One region of the Anaerosalibacter sp. Marseille-P3206 genome, then DNA from elsewhere that is predicted to be linked to it. Evidence: predicted binding sites of a transcription regulator. Region 1 holds the regulator's gene; the other holds the start of a gene.
What was found. The regulator HrcA, encoded in region 1, represses chaperone genes, less so after heat shock. The targets are predictions, from matches to a motif close to ATTAGCACTCNATANTATNGAGTGCTAAT.
Positions count from the first base shown of each region.

Region 2: the regulator HrcA is predicted to act here: its motif matches at 2,581-2,609, upstream of groES (co-chaperone GroES).

Region 1 covers NZ_FUHM01000002.1:387,319-391,567, reverse strand. The annotation lists gene hemW (radical SAM family heme chaperone HemW) at 1-1,101, shown strand, start outside; gene hrcA (heat-inducible transcriptional repressor HrcA) at 1,241-2,278, shown strand; gene grpE (nucleotide exchange factor GrpE) at 2,375-2,965, shown strand; gene dnaK (molecular chaperone DnaK) at 2,994-4,249, shown strand, end outside.
Region 2 covers NZ_FUHM01000002.1:1,822,539-1,826,787, reverse strand. The annotation lists gene BQ9840_RS10050 (polysaccharide deacetylase family protein) at 1-122, opposite strand, end outside; gene BQ9840_RS10045 (hypothetical protein) at 258-545, shown strand; gene groL (chaperonin GroEL) at 583-2,220, opposite strand; gene groES (co-chaperone GroES) at 2,251-2,532, opposite strand; gene BQ9840_RS10030 (DNA-3-methyladenine glycosylase family protein) at 2,747-3,622, opposite strand; gene BQ9840_RS10025 (Glu/Leu/Phe/Val family dehydrogenase) at 3,728-4,249, opposite strand, start outside.

The DNA.
Region 1 (4,249 bases):
TGCATAAGTAAATGCCATTATTGTGATTTTAATTCATACCCAGACAAAAATGAATATATACCTGAATACTTAAAGAACTTAAATAGCGAGATTAAAATGTATTCTAAAATTGGGCTTAAATATAAAATAAAGACAATATTTATTGGTGGAGGAACCCCTTCTTCAATAAATGGCGCTTATATATATGAAATACTAAAAAATATTTATGACAATTTTGATGTATCAGACTTAACAGAAGTGTCTATTGAATTAAATCCTAAAACTGTTGATGATGAAAAACTAAAAATATATAAAGAGATAGGAATAAATAGAATAAGTATAGGTTGCCAATCCCTTCAAGATAGGCTATTAAAAACAATTGGAAGGGCACACACTAGTAATGACTTTTATACAACGTATGAGCTACTAAAAAAACATGGGTTTTCTAATATAAATGTAGATGCAATGTTTGGTTTGCCTAATCAATCCATAGGAGATGTTCTTTCTACTCTTAAAGAGATAACTTCTTTAGATATAGAGCATATTTCATTTTACAGTCTGATAATAGAAGAAGGGACTAAGTTTTATAACTGGTATAATTCAAATAAAATTTCATTACCTGAAGAAGATGAGGAAAGAAATATGTATCATGAAGGTATAAATTATTTAAAATCAAAAGGCTATAATCACTATGAAATATCAAATTTTGCTAAAGAAGGTTTTGAATGTGAACATAATCTATTTTATTGGAAGTTAAAACCCTATATTGGCTTAGGACTAGGTGCTCATTCAAATGTAGTAGGCAAGAGATATTGGAATTATGAAGATTTTGATAGCTATTTTAAACATATAAAAGATGAGAAGTTTCCAATATTAGGACAAGAAGTGATAAATAAAGATATGGAAATGGCCGAATTCTTAATACTTGGTCTTAGACTTGTAAGTGGAATTTCAAAGAAGGAATTTTATAGTAGATTTAAAATATCAGTAGATGATGTTTATGGTGAAGTGCTTAAAAAACATAGAGATAGTGGATTATTATATATAGATGAGGAAAACATTAGATTTACTAGAAAAGGACTAGATTTATCTAATTTAGTTTTAGTAGATTTGCTTCCTTAATACAAGAATTTTGTTAAAACCTATTGACAAAATTTAAAAGTAGTGGTAACTTGTAATCGTAAGCATTAGCACTCAATGATAAAGAGTGCTAATAATAACCCACAATTAAATAATAATTGCTTATATTTGGGGTGATATAATGTTAGATGACAGGAAACTAAAAGTACTTCATGCCATAATTAATAGTTATATTGATAGTGCTGAACCTATAGGCTCAAGAACTATTTCTAAAAAATATGATTTAGGAGTTAGCTCTGCAACTATTCGAAATGAAATGTCAGATTTAGAAGAGTTGGGATATTTAAATAAGCCCCATACTTCAGCAGGAAGAGTGCCATCAGACAAAGCTTATAGACTTTATGTAGATATGTTACTAAGTGATGCAAGATACCATTTAGATGTGAGAAAGAAAAATGAGATAAAGAAGAATATGCTAAAGGAGACAAAAGAGATTGAGCAACTATTACAGAATTCAGCTAGAATACTATCGCGAATTACCAACTATACTGCTTTAGCTATAGCACCACAATTTAAGAAGAGTACGCTTAAGCATATACAGCTTATACCTATTGATGAATACAAGATCTTGGTGGTTATTGTAAGTGATTCTGGCATGGTAAAAAATACGATTTTCAGAGTAGAAAGTCATATACCTGAAGGACAATTAAGTATAATTTCTAATTTTTTGAATGAAAAATTAAAAGGGTTGACATTAGAAGAGATTAGCTATGGTATTGATGGAGTTGTATTCCAAGAACTATATGAGTACAAAAATATAATAGACAATATAATACCTATAGTAAGTCAATCTCTAGAAGATATTGAAGACGTGGATGTTTATGCTGATGGAGTTACAAATATATTTAATTTTCCAGAGTATAGCGATCTCTCAAAAGCAAAGAGCTTTTTAAACTTTATTGAAGATAAAGATTTGATAGTAGATATGCTACTTAAAAATATCTTTGATGATTTTGAAATAATTATTGGGGAAGAAAATTTATTAGAAGAGATTAAGGAATGTAGTCTAATAACAGCTACTTATAAGTTAGATGGAAACACCATAGGGAAGATAGGTGTTATAGGGCCTACCCGAATGGATTATTTCAAAGTAATAAGTGCTGTAAGGCTTTTGTCTATTAATTTAAATGAGATTATGGACAAATTTTTTGTAGAATAATAGGGTGTAAACCATCCTATCTTTTACTTAAAGTAGGATATTGGTTTTATCTATTTTAAGATAAGCCTTTAATATAGAGCAAATAGAGGTGATTAAATGGAAAATAAAGACGTAACAGTCAATGAAGATGTTAGAAATGGGAGGGTGGAGGAAAATCAAATTGAAGATGATTTGATTGAAGAAGTAACAGAAGAAGAAAAAAAAGAATTTGAAGAAGCAGGTATTAAATTAGAAAAAGTATCAGTAGATGGGTTAAAAAAATTAGTAAAGGAAAAGGAAGAAATAAGCAATCAATATTTAAGATTACAAGCAGACTTTATAAACTATAAAAATAGAGTAGAAAAAGAGAAAGAAAACTTGTATTCCCATGCTTCAGAAGATTTGTTGTGTGCATTGCTCCCTGTATTAGATAATTTCGAGAGAGCACTTGAAAGTGTAGAAAATACTGATGATAGCTTCTATAAGGGGATGGAAATGATTTATGATCAATTTGATAAAGCCCTTAAGGAAATAGGATTAGAAGAAATAGATGCTATTCATGAAAAGTTTGATCCTAATTATCATCATGCTGCATTACAAGAAGAGTCTGAAGAATTTGATGAAGGCATAGTGTTAGATGTATTTCAAAAAGGATATATGTTTAAAGATAAGGTTATTAGACCAAGTATGGTAAAGGTTTCAAAATAGAAGAAAAATTAAGTAAGGAGGATTTTATATGGGAAAAATAATTGGAATTGATTTAGGAACTACAAACTCATGTGTGTCTGTTATGGAAGGTGGAGAACCTATAGTTATTCCTAATGCAGAAGGAAATAGGACTACACCATCTATAGTAGCTTTTACAAAAGAAGGAGAAAGATTAGTTGGAGAAACTGCAAAGAGGCAAGCTATTACTAACCCAGATAGAACAGTTATGTCTATAAAGAGAGAAATGGGTAGTGATTTTAAAATAAATATTGATGGGAAAAATTATACACCTCAAGACATATCTGCTATGATATTGCAGAAATTAAAGATGGATGCAGAAAATTACTTAGGTGAAACAGTAACAGAAGCTGTTATTACTGTACCAGCATATTTTACAGATAGCCAAAGACAAGCAACTAAGGACGCTGGAAAGATTGCAGGTCTTGATGTTAAGAGAATAATAAATGAACCAACTGCAGCTTCACTTGCATATGGTATGGATAAAGAAGAAGAAGATCATCATAAGATAATGGTATTTGACCTAGGTGGAGGAACTTTTGACGTTTCTATACTAGAACTTGGTGATGGTGTTTTTGAAGTTATAGCAACTAGAGGAAATAACCACTTAGGTGGAGATGACTTTGACCAAGAATTAATTGACTATATGGCAGAAGAATTTAAAAAAGAAAATGGAATTGATTTAAGACAAGATAAAATGGCTCTTCAAAGACTTAAAGAAGCAGCAGAAAAAGCTAAAAAAGAATTATCAAGTACTATGACAACTAATGTTAATTTACCATTTGTTACAGCAACGCAAGCAGGACCATTACATCTAAATATGGATATTACAAGAGCAAAATTTGAAGAATTAACAGCACATTTAGTTGAAAAGTCATTAGAGCCAGTGAGATTGGCATTACAAGATGGAAATTTAACTTCAGCTGATATAGATAGAGTTATATTAGTTGGTGGTTCTACAAGAATTCCAGCTGTACAAGAGGCAGTAAAAAAACTTGTTGGAAAAGAACCTCATAAAGGAGTTAATCCAGATGAAGTTGTGGCATTAGGTGCAGCTATACAAGGTGGAGTATTAAGTGGAGAAGTAAAAGACCTATTGTTATTAGATGTTACACCTCTATCTTTAGGTATTGAAACACTAGGTGGAGTATCAACAAAACTTATAGAAAGAAATACCACAATACCTACTAAGAAGAGCCAAGTGTTTACAACTGCAGCAGATAATCAAACAGCTGTTGATATACACGTTCTTCAAGGTGAAAGACC
Region 2 (4,249 bases), 1.4 Mb from region 1:
ATAAGTACTGGAATGACTTTATTTGAATCTGCAATGGCTATCTTTACCTTTCCATTTTTAACAAGTATAGTTCCTAATATTAATAGTATTAAAGCTAAAACTGCATATAATGATTTTTTCATCGTTATAATCCTCTTTTCTATAATTTAATATATAGGATAGTAACATATATTTTATAAAAAAGGCTTACAAAATCATTACAGTTTTTCTGAAAATAATAATTCTTTTTATGTTATACTAAAAACAGAGGTGATGTTGTGGAAAAGAAAACTTGTCCTGAATGTAAGGGAAAACTAGATTATTCAGTATTGAAAAAGATCTTTGGAGGAATTAGATGTCCTCACTGTGAAAGTAGGCTTATTACAAAATATTCTTATCGTGTAGTATCATCAGCTATTGCTTTCATAGTTTTATTTTCTAGTAATACAAAACATTCAGGCCCATTTTATACAAATATCTATCTATATATAGTTTTAGCAGCTTTAGCTATACTAGAATACTTCGCACCACTAGAAAAAAGTTGGGTAGAAAAAGACAAAAAATAAAAACCTCCGAGATTGTCTCAGAGGTTTTTATATGGGACTACATCATTGGCATTCCGCCACCCATTCCGCCCATGCCGCCCATTCCAGCCATTGGGTCATCTTCCTTAATATCTGCTACTGCACTTTCAGTAGTTAATACCATTGCAGCTACTGAAGAAGCATTTTGAAGAGCTGAACGTGTTACCTTTGTTGGGTCTACTATACCAACTTCCATCATATCAGCATAAGCTTCTTTCAATGCGTCAAATCCGATACCTGGTTCTCTTTCTTTAACCTTTTCTACTATGATTGAACCTTCTAGTCCAGCATTAGTAGCTATTTGTCTTACAGGTTCTTCTAATGCTCTTAGAACTATAAGGATACCTGTTCTTTCATCTCCACTAGTTTCATTAACTAATTTGCTAACTGCTGGTATACAGTCTACTAGAACTGTTCCACCACCAGGAACTATACCTTCTTCAACAGCAGCTCTTGTAGCAGCTAATGCGTCTTCTATTCTTAACTTTCTTTCTTTAAGTTCAGTTTCTGTAGCAGCTCCAACTTGGATTACAGCTACTCCACCTGAAAGTTTTGCAAGTCTTTCTTGTAATTTTTCAGCATCAAATTCTGAATCAGTTTCTTCTAATTGAACTTTGATTTGTCTTACTCTATTTTCAATTTCAGATTGTTCACCTTCACCATCTACTATAGTAGTGTTTTCTTTGTCTACTTTTACCTTTCTTGCTCTACCTAACATTTCTATAGTAGTGTCTTTCAAATCATATCCTAATTCTTCAGATATTACTTGACCACCAGTAAGTATTGCTATGTCTTGTAACATTTCTTTTCTTCTATCACCAAATCCTGGTGCCTTAACAGCTACACAGTTAAATGTTCCTCTCAATTTGTTTACTACTAATGTAGCTAAAGCTTCACCTTCAACATCTTCAGCAATAATAAGTAATGGTCTGCCTTGTTGAACTATTTGTTCTAATACTGGTAATATATCTTGAATGTTTGTAATCTTCTTGTCAGTAATTAAGATATATGGTTCTTCTAATTCAGCTTCCATTTTTTCAGCATCTGTAACCATGTAAGGGGATACATATCCTCTATCAAATTGCATACCTTCAACTACTTCTAAAGTTGTTCCCATTGATTTTGATTCTTCAACAGTGATAACTCCGTCATTACCAACCTTCTCCATAGCTTCAGCAATAAGCTTACCTATTTCTTCATCACCAGCTGATATTGAAGCAACTTGTGCAATAGAGTCTTTTGATTCTACTTTTTTAGAGAATCTTCTTATTTCATCAACTGTAGTATGAACAGCTTTGTGAATACCCTTTTGTAATATCATTGGATTAGCTCCAGCTGCAACATTCTTAAGTCCTTCTCTAATGATTGCTTGTGCAAGTAATGTAGCAGTAGTAGTTCCGTCACCTGCAACATCATTAGTCTTTGTAGAAACTTCTTTAACAAGTTGAGCTCCCATGTTTTCATATGGGTCTTCTAATTCAATTTCACGTGCAATTGTAACACCATCATTAGTAATTAATGGTGCACCAAAACTTTTATCTAATACAACATTTCTACCCTTAGGTCCAAGTGTTACTTTAACAGTATCTGCAAGTTTGTTTATTCCTTTTTCCATAGCACGGCGTGCGTCTTCGCCAAATTTAATTTCCTTAGCCATTATATTCACTCTCCTTTATTATTTAGAATATTATTCAACTACAGCTAAAACGTCATTTAATTTAAGTATTGTATATTCTACATTATCAACTTTAACTTCTGTTCCGGAGTATTTTGAGAATATTACTTTGTCTCCTACTTTAACTTGATCTTTTTTCTTTTCATCATTTAAAATATCAGGGCCTATTGCTACTATTTCAGCCATTTGTGGTTGTTCTTTTGCTGAACTTGGAAGAACAATACCACTCTTTGTCTTTTCTTCAACTTCAATCATTTTAATAACAACTCTGTCTCCTAATGGTTTAATGTTCATATTTATAACCTCCTTGTATTAAAAATGTATTATTTACCCTTCAAATTTATTAGCACTCTTAACTCTTGAGTGCTAATGTCTACAATCTCTATGTTACTTAATATTATTTTTGTTATCAAGTTTTATATTTAGCCTAATTATACCTTTTTTCCTATTATTTCATCTATAATGGTAAATATCTCATCTTTTCATTTATTACCTCATATTTCCTTCATTATTTGCCTATTCCTAATTCCCTAGCATAATAAAATAAATATTGTTGAGCAAATCCAGCTAAGTTTTTAAATTTTTCTTGCCCAAAAGCTTGAATTTTCTTTAAGCTAGTATCTTCTTTAAGGTAAAAGTATTCCATAACTCTTTTCACCCACACATCTATGGGAAATGCATCATGTTTTTCCATTGAGAAAAGCATTATACAATCAGAAACCTTAGGTCCTACTCCAGGGAATTTCATCAATGTATCTCTAGCTTCATTAATAGACAAATCCTTTAGATTGTAAATATCTATTTCTCCATTTGCAACCATATTTGAAGCATTATAAATATACTTATCTCTAAATCCAACACTGCATTCTCTTAGTTCATCCATTGAAACCTTAGATAATACTTCCGAAGTAGGAAAAGAATAATAACTCTTACCATTGTATTGTCCAATACAATCCCCATATCTTTCACATATAAGTTCAATGGATTTTTTTATTCTAGGTATTCCATTATTTGCAGAGATGATAAAGGAGATGAGGGTTTCAAAAGGATCTTGATTAAGTATTCTTATACCACTACCAAAGTTTACAGCCTCTTTTAGTATAGGATCTTTAGAAAGTTTTTTCTTTATCTTACTATAGTCTCTTTCTAAATCGAAGTAATTAAACCATATATCATTAAATTCGTCTATATTAGTGTTGGAAAAGGTGATACAGTCATCTTCCTTTTTTACATTTAATACTTTCCCAAAGGCAACTCCAGTGAAGCTAAAATCTTCTTCCCTATTCCATCTGAAGCATTGTCCACATTCAAATATATGGGTTGGGTCAAAATCATTTATTTTTGCTATAATCTTGCCTCCATTTTCTACTATATTAAAACTCATTATTTTCACCTCTTGACTAGCACTAACAATGAGTCAAGGAACCGTCCCCTGACTCATTCATTGAAAAAGGCTGGTCAATGACCAGCCTTTATTTATTAATAAGGATTAATACCATCCTCTTAATTTCATTACTTCTGCTATTTTCTTAACTGAATTCATGTATGCAGCTTTTCTTACTGTAACATTTTCTTTTTCTTTTAATGCCCAAACATCGTTGAATGCATTAACCATTGCAACTTCTTGTTTTTCTTCAACTTCTTTTTCTTCCCAATAGTATCCGTATAGGTTTTGTACCCATTCGAAGTATGATACTGTAACTCCACCAGCATTTGTTAAGATATCTGGAGTAACAGGGATTCCTCTTCTTTCAAATACTTCGTCAGCACCTGGAGTTAATGGTCCATTAGCTGCTTCACATACTAATTTAGCATTAACTTTTTCAGCTACTTCAGCTGTTACTGCATTTTCTAATGCTGCTGGGATAAGAATGTCTACATCTAATGCCCAGAATTCATCAAGAGTGATTTGTTTAGCTTTTGGATATCCTACAAGGTTTTTGTGTTCATCCATGTAAGCTTTCATGTCTGCAAAATCTAGTCCATCTTCATTATATAATGCATAAGTTCC